Regions from separate parts of the Bartonella sp. P12B genome, predicted to be linked through region 2. Evidence: predicted binding sites of a transcription regulator. Region 2 holds the regulator's gene; the other holds the start of a gene.
The links. Region 2 encodes HrcA, which represses chaperone genes, less so after heat shock. Its sites were predicted from a motif close to GTTAGCACTCNCNNNNNGNGAGTGCTAAC; they were not measured.

Region 1: the regulator HrcA is predicted to act here: its motif matches at 7,730-7,758, upstream of groES (co-chaperone GroES).

The regions. Positions count from the first base shown of each region.
Region 1 covers NZ_JBTTDI010000010.1:1,287-11,170, forward strand. The annotation lists gene AC0QT1_RS06535 (hypothetical protein) at 189-329, shown strand; gene hisS (histidine--tRNA ligase) at 536-2,023, shown strand; gene AC0QT1_RS06545 (replication protein) at 2,611-3,141, shown strand; gene AC0QT1_RS06550 (redoxin family protein) at 3,536-4,060, opposite strand; gene AC0QT1_RS06555 (alpha-D-glucose phosphate-specific phosphoglucomutase) at 4,288-5,913, shown strand; gene fumC (class II fumarate hydratase) at 6,193-7,581, opposite strand; gene groES (co-chaperone GroES) at 7,816-8,112, shown strand; gene groL (chaperonin GroEL) at 8,171-9,814, shown strand.
Region 2 covers NZ_JBTTDI010000001.1:102,694-112,577, reverse strand. The annotation lists gene AC0QT1_RS00455 (alpha/beta hydrolase) at 104-889, shown strand; gene AC0QT1_RS00450 (M48 family metallopeptidase) at 917-1,714, shown strand; gene dapE (succinyl-diaminopimelate desuccinylase) at 1,887-3,068, shown strand; gene hemW (radical SAM family heme chaperone HemW) at 3,157-4,356, opposite strand; gene rdgB (RdgB/HAM1 family non-canonical purine NTP pyrophosphatase) at 4,353-5,003, opposite strand; gene hrcA (heat-inducible transcriptional repressor HrcA) at 5,329-6,399, shown strand; gene grpE (nucleotide exchange factor GrpE) at 6,526-7,188, shown strand; gene thpR (RNA 2',3'-cyclic phosphodiesterase) at 7,298-7,837, opposite strand; gene AC0QT1_RS00415 (HPr family phosphocarrier protein) at 8,439-8,735, opposite strand; gene AC0QT1_RS00410 (PTS sugar transporter subunit IIA) at 8,761-9,150, opposite strand; gene AC0QT1_RS00405 (HPr kinase/phosphatase C-terminal domain-containing protein) at 9,286-9,750, opposite strand; gene AC0QT1_RS00400 (stimulus-sensing domain-containing protein) at 9,774-9,884, opposite strand, start outside.

The DNA.
Region 1 (9,884 bases), on a different contig from region 2:
TGCAGAGGCAATCAATCTATCAAGCTCTTATAAGGAGGGTGCTTTTTTCTCGAAAAATGATTTTAGCTCCTCTGAAATCAGCAGCTGTTTTGATGCTTTCAAGAAAACATGCATGGGTTTCTTGAGATTGGAGGGCGCATGAGAAGGTGTTTTAAGGGAAGGGGAATGGAGGGAAAAGAGTGTAGGAGATGTGTTTTGAGAGGCATTGTTTAGGAGCAAATAAGCAAATCATTGTGGGGGATGGTAGGGGGAAGTTTTGTGAGGAAATTATTGCGGAGAGTTTTGTGGCTGCGGGTCATTTTTTTAGCGATAATTGGCTTTTTAAGTGATAATTGGAAAAATATTCATAGAAAGCTGGGATTTTGCGATTAAAAGTGCGCGTGTTTTTATACGCTTAAAGGTGAGGAGTCTCCTCTTTGGAAAGCGAGGGGTGGTCTTTATTGTGCTGGGTTGAGAGTGATAAAGTTATTGCAGCCTTTGTTCCTATAAGATAGACACAAGTCATCCGTGAACCAAATTGTTGTTAGAGAAAAGCATGTCATCGAAACAAGAAAAAACCAAAGCTCGTTTACCGCGTGGTTTTGTTGATCGCACAAATGCGCAATTATATGCAACTGAGACCATGATTGCACAAATTCGTGAAGTTTATGAACTTTACGGTTTTGAAGCGCTTGAAACACCGATTTTTGAATATACAGATGTGTTGGGTAAGTTTTTACCTGATGAAGATCGTCCCAATGCGGGGGTTTTTTCACTCCAAGATGATGATGAACAATGGATGTCTTTGCGCTATGATCTTACCGCGCCACTTGCACGTTATTTTGCAGAGAATTTTGAAACTTTGCCAAAACCTTATCGGAGTTATCGTCTTGGTTTTGTTTTTCGCAATGAAAAGCCCGGACCAGGGCGGTTTCGGCAATTTATGCAATTTGATGCCGATATTGTTGGAGCGCCAACAGTGGCAGCGGATGCTGAAATTTGCATGATGGCAGCCGATAGTTTGGAAAAATTAGGGTTTCAGCATCATGAATATGCCATTCGTCTTAATAACCGAAAAATTCTCGAGAGTGTTTTAGAGTTGATTGGTTTGGCAGGAAATGAACAGCTTGAAAAACGCTTAACTGTTTTAAGGGCAATTGATAAGTTGGATAAATTTGGTCCTGAAGGGGTGCGTTTGCTATTAGGGAGGGGGCGTTTGGATGAAAGTGGTGATTTTACAAAAGGGGCGGAGCTTAAGGATAAAGATATTGAGTGTATTCTTTCCTTAACTGCTGCTGGGGCAAAAACAGCAGAGGAAACCCTTGATGCTTTGAGAAAAGTGGTTGGTGATCACGATCAAGGGCTTGAAGGAATTCGTGAGCTTGAGGAAATGCAAGCAATTTTTGTCGCGAATGGCGCTGAGAATCGTATCAAAATTGATCCATCGGTGGTGCGGGGTTTGGATTATTATACGGGGCCTGTTTTTGAGGCTACCTTACTGCTTGATGTGCTCAATGATGATGGACAAAAGGTTGTCTTTGGCTCTGTTGGGGGGGGCGGGCGCTATGATGGGTTGGTGGCTCGCTTTCGCGGAGAAAATGTTCCAGCAACGGGCTTTTCAATTGGGGTCTCTCGCTTGATTGCTGCTTTGCAAAATCTCGGAAAATTGCCGGTGAAGGAAACGTTAGGACCGGTTGTGGTGCTGATGATGGATAAAGAGCCTGAGGCTGTTGCTGCTTATCAAAAAATGGTCAGAAAATTGCGTGGTGCCGGAATTCGTGCTGAACTCTATTTAGGAGCAGCGGGGATGAAGGCGCAGATGAAATACGCTGATCGGCGAAAAGCGCCTTGCGTGGTCATTCAAGGATCACAAGAGCGTGAGTGCGGAAAAATACAGATCAAAGATTTGATTGAAGGAGCGCGGTTGTCTCATGAAATTAAGGATAATCAAACATGGCGCGAAAGTCGACCAGCGCAAGTGATGGTTGATGAAGAGCAATTGGTCAAAGCAGTGCAGGATATTTTGAAAACACAAAGGCAATGATGGTAAAAGTTCCTATGGAAAGAATTGTGAGCGATATTTGGGAAATTTGAGCTTCAATTTTTGAAATCTGTACTTTTCTTGTTTCTATGTCTTGATGTTCTTATGCAAAATCGAGTTATTTTTTGAGCCAGTGCGGCAACAATGAGAGATTTCTTAAGAGGTATAAGCACGCTTTACTAAAAACGCGTCCTTTTGAGGGGCATGATAACATCTTCATAACCAAAAAACTTTAACAACCAAAAAATCTTGAGAAATTTAAGGGCTTTACGGAACGATTCTCAAAAAGTTTACAAAAATATTGACAATAATTATATTCGCTTAAGCTTTGGATTCTCATCCGTTGGCATCAAATCCTTTGATGTGCTCTTCTTAGTGGCACAACAAAATCTAGCCTTCTTGAAAGGGAGAATTAAAGAGTTTGATCTGAAAAGACTTTTTAAGTTTAAAAAATAATTGAATGACTTAAATCGAACAATTTTTACAGGAAAATATTGGGATCAATTGTCAGTGCCTATAATGGTAACTGTTTGGTAATATGCGTTTTTTCATAAAATCAATGCATTACAATGCATTAATGGAGAAATACAATGGCCCAATATGATTTTACCTTGCTCTATGAACGAAATCCTTTTATTCTTGAAAGACCTGAGGATATTGGAAAATCATTTCAGCTTCCTTCTTCACACTTCGGATTTGAAGATCTGCCCCAAATCACATTTTCAGGAGCGTCTGAGAGTCGGCGTATGATCCTTGGGCTCTCCTTTATTGGTATGAAAAGTTTTTTTGTTATGCTGTGGCAAGTGGGGAAAATGTTAGAGGAGGATGAAGTGGATTTATGGTTTGATCAGGTAACATTAAATCAGGATATTCTCACTGAATTCTTGTCCTGTGATTTTTCTACTCAAGAACCAGAATACCTTAATTTTACAACTTTTAAAGAAGGTATTGACGAATTAGAATGTAACAAAATTATAGCGAAAGGGACAAAAAAGGATTGTTATTTTATAAATCCAGATATTTTTGGGGTTGCAAGAGGTGATGAAGAGTGTGACTTTGATGAAGATGAAGAAATGGATGTGGTTTTCACGGGAGATCCCTCGAATAAACAGTTGTTTTAGAAATCATTTTGAAATTTAAAAAGAAATCTTAATTCTTGAGAGTCAATGATTTTAAAAAATAAAATTGAGGATGAATAGTCCTCGCAATTGCATAAAAAGTCCCCCTTTTGATGAGGGGGGGAGACTGCTATACGGAGGCTGTTTGGGGGACGGTATACCTCTTTGACATCTCTTACAATGGATCTTTCTTTAGTCTCCATGAGGATGGAGGGTTGTTCTTTCAATCATTATGAGGGTTGGTATGATGAGAGAGTGATATGTGCGTTTCGTAAAATATTCTCGTTACATTTTTTGCACTCAAAAATTTCTAAAAGACAAACGGCACAAATTCATCCTCGCGAAGGAATTTATGCCGTGAAATCTGTGCTTTTAAATATTTGAATGAGAGATGAAATTAGCCTTGTAAGGTTTTTAAAACATTTTTTGGTGAAGAAATCTCATAAGGATCTGTCGTACAATTATCTGAAAAACCTGGTTCTTCGAACCATTTTTCAATGACACCATCGTTAATAACAGCGGCATAACGCCATGAGCGCATGCCAAAACCAACATTGTCTTTTGCAACTAACATCCCCATTTTGCGGGTAAATTCCCCCGAACCATCAGGGATTAATTTTACATTTTTAATTTCTTGCGCCTTTCCCCAAGCGTTCATGACAAAAGCATCATTGACGGAAAGGCAATAAATTTCATCAATGCCTGCTTTTTTAAATTCATCATAAAGTTTTTCAAAATCAGGCAGTTGAAAGGTTGAACATGTAGGGGTAAAAGCTCCTGGAAGAGAAAAAAGAATAACCCGTTTTCCTTTAAAATACGCATCACTGTGAACCTCTTGCCATCGATACGGATTATCTCCACCAACGGAATCATCGCGGACACGTGTATGGAAAGTGACATTGGGAACGGTTTTTTTTATCATAATTATGCTCCTGTATTTTTGTGAAAATTGCGTTTCGAAATAGATCCCTTCTTTAAATATGCACTTAAACCTCATTTTTAAATATGCTTTCAAGAAGGTGTCTTAAAAAGTCTTCTATACTTAATGAGTGTGCAAGTATTTCATTGTTGCGTCAAGGGAAATTAATGGTCGACTTTGTGTGATATTCACTTTAAAATTAAAGGGGAGAGTATGAAGGCACCTTTGCGATGATAAAGACAGTTTTAACAACGGCTTTTGATGATCAAAAACCGGGAACCTCTGGTTTGCGTAAAAAAGTGTCGGTTTTTCAACAACCCCATTACGTGGAAAATTTTATCCAGTCTCTTTTTAAGAGCATTGCAGATCTTGAGGGAAAATGTCTCATTCTTGGCGGAGATGGGCGCTATTTTAATGCTACCCTTTTGCAAACTGTGCTGAAAATGGCAGCGGCCAATGGTGTTGCTTGCGTAAAAGTAGGAAGAGGGGGCATTCTTTCCACGCCGGCTGTTTCGCATCTTATTCGCAAAACGCATGCCCATGGGGGGCTTATTCTCTCAGCAAGCCATAATCCTGGTGGTTTAGAGGGGGATTGTGGCATCAAATACAATATTGCCAATGGTGGACCTGCTCCCGTTTCTCTGTGTGAAGAGATTTTCACTACATCACAGCAGCTTTCTTTTTATAAAATCTTTGAGGCGCCAGATATTGATTTAGAAAGAGAAGGGACAACTTTTCTAGGGGATATGCGGGTTGATATTATTGATCCCGTTGCCGATTATGTCGCTTTGATGCAGGAGATTTTTGACTTTGATTGTATTGCTCAGGCTGTGAAAGAAGGCTTAACTTTGCGCTTTGATGCAATGCATGCGGTAACCGGACCTTATGCCTATGAAATTTTTGAAAAATGTTTGGGATTTCCTGAAGGAACGGTGGTAAATGGTGTTCCCTTACCCAATTTTGGAGGAGAACATCCAGATCCCAATTTGGTTTATGCCAAGGGGCTTTATGATCTTTTAATGTTGCAGCAAGCGCCTGATCTTGGGGCGGCGTCTGATGGGGATGGGGATCGTAATCTCATTATTGGGCGTGGGCAATTTGTGACGCCTTCTGATTCCTTGGCGATTATGGTGGAATATGCACATCTCATTAAAGCGTATCGCCAAGGCATTGTGGGGGTCGCTCGCTCTATGCCAACAACGCGTGCTGTTGATTTGGTTGCTGAAAAAAAACAGTTAAATTGTTTTGAAACACCAACGGGTTGGAAGTTTTTTGGCTCACTCTTGGATGCGGGAAAAGTAACCTTTTGTGGGGAAGAAAGCTTTGGAACAGGCTCTCATCATATTCGCGAAAAGGATGGTTTATGGGCGGTGTTGTTTTGGTTAAATCTTTTGGCGGTGACAGGGAAAACTGTCGCACAAATTGTGCACCATCATTGGGCTACCTATGGACGTTTTTACTCTTTGCGCTATGATTATGAAGAAGTGGACGAGGAAAAAGCCAATGCACTTATAGAGCAATTGCGGGCTCATTTACCACGGGCGGGAACCGAAATTGCTGGACTCTTGGTCGAAAAAGCAGAGGACTTTACCTATCATGATCCCGTTGATCAGAGTGTGAGTAGCAGGCAAGGTCTGCGTATTTTTTTCAAAAATGGAGCACGGTTGGTGGTGCGCTTATCGGGAACGGGAACGGTGGGGGCTACCTTGCGGCTTTATTTTGAGCAGTATGAAGGCGATCCACGCAAACATTTTCAAGATCCGCAAAGGGTTATCCAGCCTTTGCAACAGGTTGCGTTCAAATTGTTGGATATAAAACAGCAATTGGGTCGTGAAAAGCCCGACATTATGACATAAAGCTTTCGATTAAAATGTTTCTTCTTTTCTGTGGTGTGAAGCGCTTTTTGTCGAGTGGAGCGCTTTCGAGGTTTCTGGCATAAGTCTCTCCGCTGCTCTCTTGAGGGTGTTGTGCGTTGCGTTATGTCCTTGATCTTTGCGCAAAAAATTAGATTTTTGCATTCGGTAATTGTGAACGCATTGAAGAGAGAAAACATCGGACCGTAAAAGGTCCGATGTTTTCATCAATCAAGATTTTTGCTGCTTTTATTGTTTATTATGCGGGCTCGTTGTGCGAGCTTATTGCGGTTGAATCATCTTTTTAGGATCAACCAGTCGGTCATAAGTTTCCCCAGAAACGCCTGCTTTTATGGCCTCAACACGCAACGTTGTATCATTTTTATGGGCTGCTTTGGCAATTTCAGCAGCTTTTTCATAGCCAATTTCTGGGGCAAGAGCTGTTACCAGCATTAAGGAGCGTTCCATGAGAGTGTGAATATGGATTCGATTGGCACGTAACCCTTGTATGCAATGGAGATCAAAAGAGCGCATGCAATCACCAAGAAGCGTAATCGACTGTAAAACATTATAGCCAATCACTGGTTTATAAACATTGAGTTCAAAATGTCCCTGACTAGCAGCAAATGTTACACTGGTATGATTGCCAAAAACTTGGCAGGCAACCATCGTCATTGCTTCACATTGTGTGGGATTGACTTTACCCGGCATGATAGAAGAGCCTGGTTCATTTTCGGGCAAATTTAGTTCTCCCAATCCTGAACGTGGACCTGAACCCAAAAACCGAATGTCATTGGCAATTTTGAATAAATCGGCGGCCAGAGCATTGAGACTGCCGTGGAAATGTGCAAGGGCTCCATGATGGGCAAGAGCTTCAAATTTATTGTCAGCGGTCTTAAAAGTGATCCCTGTCAGGGTGCTGATTGTTTGCGCAAAGGCAACATCAAAACCTTGCGGTGCATTGAGCCCTGTTCCAACCGCTGTGCCTCCTTGGGCAAGCATTTGCACATCGCTTAGAGCTGTTTCAATGCGTTGGCGGTTGGCTTCTAAGGCAGAACGATAGCCTGAAAATTCCTGTGCGAGAGTGAGAGGGGTTGCATCTTGGGTATGAGTCCGGCCGATTTTGATGATGTCGGCAAATTCTTCCTCCTTTTTCTTTAAAGTCATAATAAGGGCTTCAAGAATGGGAAATAAGTGTTGGCGTGTTTGCAATGTGGTGGCAATATGAAGCGCTGTGGGAAAAGAATCATTTGAGGATTGACTCATATTGACATGGTCATTGGGGTGAACCGGTTTTTTGCTGCCTAATTTTCCTCCTAACAGCATGCTGGCATGGTTGGCAATCACTTCATTGACATTCATATTGCTTTGGGTTCCAGAGCCGGTTTGCCAAACAGAAAGGGGAAAATGGGTGTCGAATGCCCCTGCGAGCACTTCGTCAGCAGCTGTAATGATCGCTTTGCCAATTTTTTCTGAAAGTTTGCCCTTTTCCATATTCACAATGGCTGCTGCTTTTTTGATAAGGCTTAAGGCATAAATGACGCTGAGAGGTTGTTTTTCACTGCCGATATTAAAATTATGCAGAGAACGTTCAGTTTGTGCACCCCAGTAACGATCTTGCCGTACGGCAATCGTTCCAAAGCTATCGGTTTCCTGACGTGTTTCAACCATGACTAAGATCCTTTTTGTTCGCAAATTTAATAAAAAGCTAGATAACGCAAAATAGAAAAGAGAGGCAAGCCTTTGAAGGCTCTTTAGAGAAATTATTTTATTAATCATCCTTGACATCTGTGAGCAGCGATTTTATATTCCAACTGCTGTTAGCACTCGTAGTTTGAGAGTGCTAGCAAGAACTTAAGATTAATTCAATTTTATCAATTATATTAAGTTTTAAGGATTTAAAACATGGCTAATATACAATTCCGCCCACTTCACGATCGTGTCGTTGTTCGTCGGGTTGAATCTGAAAATAAAACCGCTGGTGGCATTATCATCCCTGATACTGCAAAGGAAAAACCTCAAGAAGGTGAAATTATTGCTGTTGGCAATGGCGCTCTTGATGACAACGGAAAGCGTGTGCCTCTCGAAGTGAAAGCAGGGGACCGTATCCTCTTTGGAAAATGGTCTGGCACTGAAGTAAAGATTAATGGGGAAGATCTCCTCATCATGAAAGAATCTGACATTATGGGTATTCTAGGCTAATTTAAGAATCCCAATTTTTTGTTTTGTACTATTTGAGATAATTTCAAGGAGAAATTAAATGGCTGCTAAAGAAGTCAAGTTTGGCCGTGAAGCGCGTGAGCGTTTGTTGCGCGGTGTTGATATCCTTGCTAACGCTGTTAAGGTAACCCTCGGCCCTAAAGGGCGCAATGTGGTGATCGATAAATCATTTGGTGCACCTCGCATCACAAAAGATGGTGTATCCGTTGCAAAGGAAATCGAACTAGAAGATAAGTTCGAAAATATGGGTGCGCAAATGTTGCGTGAAGTGGCTTCCAAAACCAATGATATTGCTGGTGATGGAACAACAACGGCAACTGTTTTGGGACAAGCTATCGTTCAAGAAGGCGTAAAAGCCGTTGCTGCTGGTATGAACCCAATGGATCTTAAGCGTGGAATTGATGCTGCTGTCGATGAAGTGGTAGCAAATCTCTTCCAAAAAGCGAAGAAAATCCAAACTTCAGCAGAAATTGCACAAGTGGGAACAATTTCCGCTAATGGTGCGGAAGAAATCGGTAAGATGATTGCTGATGCTATGGAAAAAGTAGGCAATGAAGGCGTCATTACCGTGGAAGAAGCAAAAACTGCTGAAACGGAATTAGAAGTCGTGGAAGGGATGCAATTCGATCGTGGATATCTTTCCCCCTATTTCGTCACCAATGCTGAGAAAATGGTGGCTGATCTCGATGATCCTTACATTCTCATTCATGAGAAGAAATTGTCTAATCTCCAATCTCTTCTTCCAGTGCTTGAAGCTGTTGTTCAGTCTGGTAAGCCATTGCTCATCATCGCTGAAGATGTTGAAGGGGAAGCTTTGGCAACACTCGTTGTTAATAAGTTGCGTGGTGGTTTGAAAATTGCTGCCGTGAAAGCGCCAGGATTTGGTGATCGTCGTAAAGCAATGCTTGAAGATATTGCAATCTTAACATCGGGTCAGGTGATTTCTGAAGATGTGGGCATTAAACTTGAAAATGTCACTTTGGATATGCTTGGACGGGCTAAGAAAGTGAATATTTCGAAAGAAAATACCACGATTATTGATGGTGCTGGGCAAAAAGCTGAAATTAATGCACGCGTTAATCAAATCAAAGCACAAATTGAAGAAACAACTTCTGACTATGATCGTGAAAAATTGCAAGAAAGACTTGCTAAACTCGCTGGTGGTGTTGCCGTTATTCGTGTTGGCGGTGCAACAGAAGTTGAAGTGAAAGAAAAGAAAGATCGTGTTGATGATGCCTTGAATGCAACACGTGCTGCTGTGGAAGAAGGTATTGTTGCTGGTGGTGGTACCGCATTGTTGCGTGCAGCAAATGCGTTGACCGTTAAAGGAAACAATCCTGACCAAGAAGCTGGGATTAATATTGTTCGTCGTGCACTCCAAGCACCAGCTCGTCAAATTGCAACGAATGCCGGTGAAGAAGCAGCAATTATTGTGGGTAAGGTCTTGGAAAACAATGCCGATACCTATGGTTACAACACTGCAACCGGTCAATTTGGTGATTTGATTGCTTTGGGAATTGTTGATCCTGTGAAGGTTGTGCGTTCTGCTCTTCAGAATGCTGCTTCAATTGCGAGCCTTCTTATCACGACAGAAGCAATGGTTGCTGAAATGCCAAAGAAAGAAACCCCAATGCCTCCGATGCCTGGTGGCGGAATGGGTGGAATGGGTGGAATGGATTTCTAAGCCCTTTCATAAAAATAAAGAGGACGGGTCCATTGGGCCCGTTTTTTTAAACCCTTTTTTAATCGATGCT
Region 2 (9,884 bases):
TCACGTTGTGCCTCTTTCATATCTAATTTATGATTTTAAGGTTTAATTTGGAAGTAGAAATTTTTCTTTTATGAGTAAAAGTGTTTTATAGAGGAAAAAAATGATGAATGGTGATATTCCTTACCAATTTTTTTCATTTGAAGACACTGCTCTTGCAGTACGGTATCGTAAAGGCGATGGGCCTCTTGGTTTGGTTTGGCTTCATGGCTATCTATCCGACATGTCAGGAGATAAACCGATGTTTGTTGATAGTTTTGCTCAGAAGAACAATCTGTCATGTTTACGTTTTGATTACTCTGGCCATGGAGAATCGGGGGGTGATTTTTTTCAAGGAACCATATCACGTTGGGTTAAAGAGAGTTTAGCGGTTTTTGAAACTTATTGTGAGGGGCCACAAATTCTGATTGGCAACTCTATGGGGGGATGGATCGCTCTAAAGCTTGCTATGATGTTAGCACAAAAAAATAAAAGGCTTGCTGGTATGGTCTTGATTGCACCAGCTCCTGATTTTACACAAACACTGATAGAATCAGGGTTGGGGCGAAAGGAGTGGAAAATTTTAGAAGAAACAGAGCATATTGAACGATCTGCAATTAGTTATACAGAACCAGTTCCCTTTACAAAAGTATTTATTGAAGATGGCAGAGACAACTGTGTCATGAAGGGATGCATTGATGTTGGATGTCCAATCCATATTTTACAAGGGATGGAAGATGTTGAAATACCCTATCAGCATACTTTGACTTTACTGAATCATTTGCCTTTCCATGATGTAACATTGACACTTGTTCGTGATGCAGATCATCGCTTTTCGCGTTCACAAGATTTGGATTGCCTTGAATCGGTACTGAAGTCATTGATTGACCGAATTAATAGGGAAGAAGGGTAAAATTCATTGATGATAAAGATATAATGTATGATCGTTTATGAACAGCATTTTATTTTTTCTGATCGCGTTGTGCCTTTACAGGTACGTGAACATAGGGGTGCACGCCGTCTCACATTGCGTGTCGATGCGAGCGGGCAGAGAATTTGTGTAACAACACCACCAGCGATAAGCCTTTGTTCAGTTCAAAGTTTTATTGAAAAGCACCGTTCTTGGATTGAAGCACGTCTTACGCGTGTAAAAATTTCTCATGAAAATTCTTATCTCAAAGAGGGGGCAACGGTTCCTTTATTAGGTGTTGCGCATACCATAAGGCATAAGGCAGGGCGTGGGGTAACGGAAATCATTGCAGGGGATGCGAGACAAGAACCTCAAATTATTGTTTATGGTCAATTAGAATATTTGCCAAGGCGTATTGCTGATATTTTAAAAAAACAGGCTGCTCTCACGATAACGCCATTGGTTACAGATTATGCGCACAAAGTAGAGCGTAAAGTGAAGTCAGTTTGTTATAAAGATACTAAAAGTCGTTGGGGATCTTGTTCGATAGACAGGCGCCTTTCTTTCTCTTGGCGTCTTATTATGGCACCAAAAGAAATTGTTGAATATGTCGTTGCACATGAAGTTGCTCACCTTATTGAGATGAATCATGGACCAAAATTTTGGGCTCTTTGTGAAAAACTTTGTCCAGAAAGTCAAAAATATCGCACTTGGTTGAAAGAAAATGGTCGTACGCTTCAAGCGATTAATTTTCATTCACATAAATTGGATGAGTTTGGAAATATAAAAAATTTTGAAGAGAATCCGGTTGATGGAACCTTTTATTGAGCTTTCCATTATGGAAGTGCTTCATCGTATGATGAGGGATTCATTGAGGCCTCAGCACGATTGTCTTCCCCTGCTTCGTTTGCTGAGTGCCTTCAATGTTTTTGCTTTATCTTTTGTATAATTCAGTTTAATACTCTTGGATAATTTTTAAGTTCAGATTGGGAAAGCGCTTATGCCTGTCCTTACAGATCCGCTTCAGCTCTTACAAGCACTTATTCGTTGTCCTTCTGTTACACCTCATGAAGCGGGCATCTTATCAACTTTGGAGCAATTTTTACAGAAGATGGGGCTTCGTGTTGAACGCCCTGTTTTTGCAGATAAAAATACAGAAGATGTTGAAAATCTTTATGCAAAGATCGGAAGAAGCGGGCCGCATCTTATGTTTGCTGGTCATACTGATGTTGTACCACCAGGCGCGTTGGAAAATTGGACGCACCCTCCTTTTGAAGCTGTCATAGATCAGGGAAAACTATACGGGCGAGGCGCTGTTGATATGAAAGGCGGGATTGCTTGTTTTGTGGCGGCATTGGCTCGAGTCCTTGAGAAACAGTCTCTTAAAGGAACAGTAAGTCTTCTGATTACTGGTGATGAAGAAGGTCCAGCAATTAACGGTACGGTTAAACTTCTCAAGTGGGCAGAACAAAAAGGTGAAAAATGGACTGCAGCGCTTGTGGGAGAACCGACAAGCGTAAAAACTGTTGGTGATGTGATAAAGATTGGCCGCCGAGGATCAATTTCTGGTATCATTACCGTTAAAGGGCGCCAAGGGCATGTTGCATTTCCCGAGCGAGCAGCCAATCCATTACCTTTAGTTGGTAAGCTTATTCAAGCATTGACACAAACTGCTTTAGATAAGGGGACAAAAAATTTTCAACCAAGTAATTTGGAATTGACAACGATTGATACAGGTAATTGTGTAGCGAATGTTATTCCAGCACAAGCAACAGTTCGTTTTAATATACGCTATAATGATCTCTGGACAAAAGAAACACTTATGACAGAAATTGAAAAGCGCCTTACTTCAGTACAATCAAACAACAATTGTAATCAATACCCCTCCTATCAGCTTGAATGGATTCCAAGTTTGGGAGATGTTTTTTTGACCCAAAATGATAAACTCGTTAAAACTTTATCAAATGCTATTAAAAGTATAACAGGGAGTCTACCAGAATGTTCAACTTCGGGGGGAACTTCAGACGCGCGATTTATTAAAGATTATTGCCCTGTGGTTGAATTCGGTTTGCCGGGGCAAACCATGCATATGGTGGATGAGTGTGTAACTCTTGAAGCGTTGGAAACTCTCACTTCTATTTATGAACAGTTCATTGTTGATTTTTTTGCGCAGATAAAGTGATTGTCTTTTAAAGAATCTGCCTTTTAAATTGAAACTCGTAAATACTATTCAATAAGTGATATAACAGCAGGTTAAAATCATAGGAATTCTAGTTTGCCAATTGGCTAATAATATGGTCAAGAAGGATGTGTCCTTTGCTTGTCACTTTTAAGCGCTGGTTTCCTGACATTTCTATAAGTCCTTGTTGTTGTAAATCGATAAGCTTTTCCATTGGTAAGCTCTTGGGGTTTAAGGTTTCATAACGCGAAAGATCTAAACCTTCGCAAAGACGCAAGCCCATGAGGAGCATTTCATTTGCTTGTTGTAAAGGGGTCAATTGTTCTGTCTCAATACAGCCATGTCCAGTAGTTTCTACCAATTCAAGCCAATGTTCGGGATATTTCTCATTTATTGTGACATAACGTTTACAATTTACAATTTCAGAGGGAGGCACTTTTGAAGAGGCAGAGGAGTGATCCGGTGCCTGTTCAATAAAGCGTCCATGGGCTCCTGGACCAAAGCCTGCATATTCATGATAACGCCAATAGAGAAGATTGTGTGCTGATTCGGCACCGGGAATTGCATGATTTGAGATCTCATAGGCTGGAAGTCCATGTGTAGCAGTGATTTCTTGGGTAAGATGATACAGGTCTGCTGCAAGTTCTGAAGCGGGGAGAATAAGTCTTCCTGCGGCATGAAGCCGTTTAAAAGCGGTTCCATCCTCGATAGTGAGTTGGTAAAGAGAAAGATGATCCGCTGCCAAATCAAGCGCTTGAAACAGTTCACATTTCCATTGTTCTAATGTTTGTTCAGGGCGGGCATAAATGAGATCAAAGGATAAACGTGGAAAGATTTCTCGCGCTAAAGCAATAGCGTGAAGAGCCTGCTTCACATCATGAAGACGACCAAGTTGTCGCAATGCTTTGTCATTGAGTGCTTGTACCCCTAGAGATAAGCGGTTAACACCTGCTGCACGATATCCACGAAAACGTTCTGCTTCCACACTTGATGGATTGGCTTCCAGTGTGATTTCAACTTTATCATCGATCGTCCATTTTCTTGCAAGTGCTTGCAATAAGGCATCCACGGTTTGAGGTGTCATAAGAGAAGGTGTGCCGCCACCAATAAAAATACTGGTAACATGCCGTGGACCTATTTTATGATATTGCGTTTCTATTTCGCGTTCAAAGGCGGTTACAAAACGTGGTTGATCAACACCATGGACACGCACATGTGAATTAAAATCACAATAAGGACATTTAGTTGCGCAAAAGGGCCAATGAATATAAATGCCAAAAAATTCATTCATGAGAGTGACAAAAGGTTTTCTGCTAATAGTTTAAAAGCACGTGCACGATGCGAGAGAGGGGCTTTATCATTGAGTTTCCAGCCATGTTTTTGCTCCGTTGACATTTCTCCAAAGGTATTTTCATACCCATCTGGTAAAAAAATAGGATCAAAACCAAAACCTTTATCTCCACGTGGTGGCCAAAGAAATGTGCCTTCAACATTGCCTTGGAAATAGTCCGCATAGCCATCAGGCCATGCAATGCAAACGACCGATATAAATCGACATTTTCGTTGGCTTTTTTCAAGCGCTCCAATTTTTTGGAGTTCATCTTCTATTTTTTGCATAGCTTTTGAAAAATTACGTACACCATCGGGTTGAAGAGCGAGGTCAGCTGTATAAACACCTGGTGCGCCACCCAATGCATCTACTTCCAAGCCTGAATCATCAGAGAGAGCAGGAAGACCTGTCTTTTTTGCTGCTGCAAAGGCTTTGATATAGGCATTTTCTTCAAAGGTTGTTCCTGTTTCTTTTGGTTCTGGCAATCCGAGCTCTTGTGCTGATTGTATCGTTAGTCCGAAGGGGGTAACCAAAGTGGCAATTTCATGCAATTTTCCAGGGTTATGTGTCGCAATGACAAGTTTTTTGGCTGCTACTATGCTTCTCATAGACATTTTTCTCCAGAAATAAAAGGGGAGCTCATTTTGTGCTAAAAACCTAAAAATCAGCTTAAATACTCAGTATATATACATTTTGCTGGATTTTATGCGATACGTTTTTTGTTTATTCATTGATATTTCATTTAGATGAAAATCTTTCGTATTGTACGGAAACATTAATTGAAAAAGACTTATAGTATGGCTCTTTGTTTGATGATAGCATTTTTTATGATAAAAGATACACTAGGCTTTTGTACTACTTTGGACTATTTGACCAAACCTTGGCAAAACTTATATAAGAGAGAAGTGTTTTTGAAGTAGTGAAACAATTGTGATGAAATATAAACCTATTGACGATGAACTAAAATATCTTGATGAGCGTTCGCGTGATATTTTTCGTCATATTGTTGAAGCTTATCTTAATGATGGAGAGCCTGTAGGATCACGAAATCTTTCGCGTCTTTTACAACAAACTTTATCTCCTGCGACGATTCGCAATGTGATGAGTGATCTTGAGCATCTTGGTTTGATTTATGCACCTCATGTCTCTGCGGGACGAATGCCAACACAATCAGGATTACGATTTTTTGTTGATGCGTTTATGGAAGCAGGTGATTTGCCAAACGAAGAGCGGGAAAGTATTGAAACGCAAGTCAAGGAGGCTGGTCATGCACAATCAGTTGAACATTTTCTCATCCAAGCAAGCCGAGTTCTTTCAGATCTTTCACGTGGAGCAGGGCTTGTTCTCGCAACAAAATATGAAGGAACATTGAAGCATATTGAATTTGTACGCCTTGATAGAGAACACGCTCTTGCTGTTTTAGTGACTCAACAAGGTGAGGTTGAAAATCGTATTGTGCATTTACCAGAAGGGGTTACTCATGCACAATTGACAGAAGCAACGAACTTCCTTAATGCTCATATTCAGGGACTCACATTGAGTGAAGCTAAGGGAGAGATCGCACGTTTGTGCTCAGAAACACGAGCTGCGCTCGACCATTTATCTCATCATCTTGTTGAAACGGGGTTAGCTCTTTGGGGAGGAGAAGACGCCGATCATAAAATACATCTTATTGTTCGCGGGCGTAGTAATTTGCTTGAAGATGTGAAAGCAGAAGAAGATTTAGAGCGGTTAAGACATCTGTTTGATGATCTTGAAACGCGTGAGAGTATGGCGCAGCTTCTCGATTTAACGGATGAAGGTTCTGGGGTTCGCATTTTTATTGGTTCAGAAAATAAGTTGTTTTCGCTTTCTGGTTCTTCTTTAGTGGTTGCACCTTATCGCGACTCAAAACAAAGAGTCATTGGTGCTTTAGGAGTTATTGGGCCCACAAGGCTTAATTATGCGAGGATTGTACCCATGGTTGATTATACGGCTCAACTTATATCACAACTGTTGCGTTAAAATGACTAGGTGGAATATTTGTACTCTAAACGCTTATTCTCTTTAAGATGCGTAAATACCTCTTGATTTTTGTCTGTAAAATTTCGATATCGGGAATAATAAATCTTATGAAGGAATGGAATTTCTATGTCTGATGAAAAAAACAAATTTACTGACGCTTCATTTGAAAATTGCGATTTGAAGAACCCTGCTGATCGTGATGTGCTCAAACAAGCAGCTGATGCATTTTTAAAAACGCATGATACAGAAGCTCACGCAGAGGTTGAAGAGGAAAAAGAGGAGTTTATCGATCCTTTGGTTGCTTTGCAGGATGAAAACAAAGAGTTGAAAGATCAGCTTTTGCGTCTTGCTGCAGATATGGAAAATCTTCGACGTCGTACTGCGCGTGATGTAGCGGATGCAAAGGCTTATTCGATTGCTAGTTTCGCACGTGATATGTTATCTGTTTCTGATAATCTTAATCGGGCTTTGGAGGCTATACCAGAAGGGGCAAAGGAGAATGATGCTGGTTTGAAAACGTTAGCTGAGGGCGTGGAAATGACTGAGCGTGCAATGATAGCAGCGTTAGAGCGTCATGGTGTGAAGAAGATTCATCCAGAAGGGCAAAAGTTTGACCCTCACTTTCATCAAGCAATGTTTGAGATCTCTAACTCTGATGTTCCAGATAATACCGTTCAGCAAGTTGTTCAGGCAGGTTACGTTATTGGTGAACGTGTTTTGCGTCCGGCTATAGTGGGTGTGGCCAAAGGAGGAGCGAAAGAAATTTCTGTCGAGTCTGATTCAGCTTAAAACATATCAATAATAGTACTACCGACGCAGAAATATTAGTGTTACACACAACCCGAACTCGTGAAGCATTGTATAGGAGAGGGCGGTAAAGGGTGTTTAAAACACCCTTTTATTTTTGAAGTGACCAGCTTTTTTTCACAATATACGGGGTATCGCTTGAAGGGGATGGCGATAACAATAAAGCAAAGTGATCAACCTCAAAAGAAGGAACTGAAAAATCACCTCGAGAGGAAAGATAGGGAGGGAGGTCTTCAGGTTTAATATCGAGCAATCGCGCAAGAGTAATATGTGGAGTAAATTGTTTTTCATCAGGTGTTAACTTCAAGCTGCTTCGAATGGATTGCATTTTTTCGTGTAAAAGGTTGAGAGTTACACAAGGCTCAATACGAACAACGAGAGAATGGGGAGCATTTTCTGAACCAAAAATTTCAAAACCTCTTGGTTGTAGCACAAAAGGAGGGAGTTTTATTGTGTTAAAGGCACGAATCAGCGCATCTGCTACGGAGCTCTCAACTTCGCCAAAAAAAGATAAAGTGATATGAAAATTTTGTGGGTTAATCCACTGTGCATTCGGTAAGCCATTTTGCAGTGATATGAGCGCTTCTGTTGTTTGTTGAGGAATCTGAAGAGCACTAAAAAGACGTTGCATGGTGTATCTCCTTACAATAAAAAATGTTACCCACCGCAAGCATAACGTTGGATTGAGAAAATAAGGCTATGATGGTGGGAAAGAATGTCTAAAAAATGTTTACAATAATAATAAATCGGATTCGTAGATCCATATTAGCCTGAAGAAAATGATTAAGAAGTCAACAAAATCCATATTTGCATGCCTTTTTTCATAAAGGATTCAATGAAAGAGCGTTGTGTTTTCATTATCAAACAGTTTAAAAAGAAGAAAATTAAGAGAAGCCTAATTGTTAAGAACATTTTTCCACTAGCTTAAAAGGTTTAAAATTTAGCATATTGAGTAAAGGGTGAATGTTTCTCTTTTTTGTAATTTAATGATACATTTTACATATGATAATAATCATTCAAAGTAGTTAAATATTGTTGGAAAAGAATACGAATACAAATATTGTGTACAACAAAATTGTTACAAGCTACACTTATGATGACCATAATATTGATCTATAATAAATGTGAACTTTAGTATTTTGAAGAGAAAAATAAGTAAGCCAAGCAATAAAATGATGGAAAAGAGTTTCTTATCTCGGGGATAATCATCATACTTTTTGGGGTAAGAAATTTTAGTTTTCTTCGCCAAATTTATTGTTTACCAGCTTTTCAAGAGCATTGAGAGCATCCGTTGCTTCTGGTCCTGAAACGCGAATGGTGAGGTTGCAACCGGATGAAGCAGCTAACATCATCAGTCCCATAATTGATGAACCGCCAACGATTTTGCCATCTTTTTCAACTTCAACAACGGCATTAAAATTGTCAACAGTTTGGACAAATTTTGCCGAAGCACGCGCATGTAACCCACGTTTATTACAAATATTGAGATGACGACTTAGTTGAGAGGGGAGAGGGTTTTTGGAAAGCATCAGTGTTTAATTATCCGCTATAAAATTATACTGGTACATTAATATATTTACGCCCCGCTTCTTGTGCTATTCTTAAAGCTTCTGATAATGAAATATCAGGACATTGTCGAATCGAAATAAGTTTAATGAGCATAGGCAAATTAACTCCTGCAATCATTTCAACACGTCCCTTTTCAATAGCAGGAATAGCCATATTTGAGGGTGTTGCACCGAACACATCTGTTAATATAATCACGCCATGGTTTGTATCTGTAGAGGAAATTGCGGCTATAATATCACTTCGGCGCTGATCTAGGTCATCATCGGGATAGACACATATTGTTGCAAATTTTTCTTGCGTTCCAACAACATGTTCTACAGCATGTAGAAATTCGACAGCTAGCTCACCGTGCGTTATAAGCACGAGTCCAATCATTTACACAAACTCCTATTAACGACTAAAGATCCAACCATATTGGCATGAAATGCATTTTACAAGGCTTTGTCCTGCTGCCAAGAAAAATTTGCAAAAAAAAGGCAAAAATAATAATTTTTTCTTATTTTAAAAAAATTAGACAGATTTACACCATATTTTTCTAAAAAAGAATGCTTCAATAGCCTGACAAATAGCTGTGCAATCGGCTTCGTGAAGACTTGGAAGTTTTAGAAGAGGAATATGTAGATTGGCAAATTGAAAAGTCTGCTTTGTGGAAAAGCGTTCATATTCAGGTCCTAGAAGAATAACGCAATCAATAGCTGTTTGTTTTTGAAATTCTATCGCATAAAGACCAGCGCCGCGTATTTCAATCCCTCCCTGCAAACCTTCAGGAGTGTGTCCATAAAGTTTTCCATTTTCCACGCCGAGTATTGTATAATCATCACTGATAAGTTTTGCTTCACGCTTTGACCACTCAGCGCGGTCGAGCAAAGAAAGAGTGAGGGTTGATTTTCCTGAGCCCGATGGACCTATAATTAATAACCCCTTTCCTCCCAGTTGAAGGCAATTGGCGTGTAATATTTCATTTTTTGTTTTCATACCTTTTGATTTGGATAAAATATTTATTTAGCTAAGGGAAGCATAATAATAAAACGTGCACCAGTTTTATTCTTTTCGGGGTTAGAATCATTAATATTTTCAGCTGTAATTGTTCCATTGTGAGCTTCGATAAT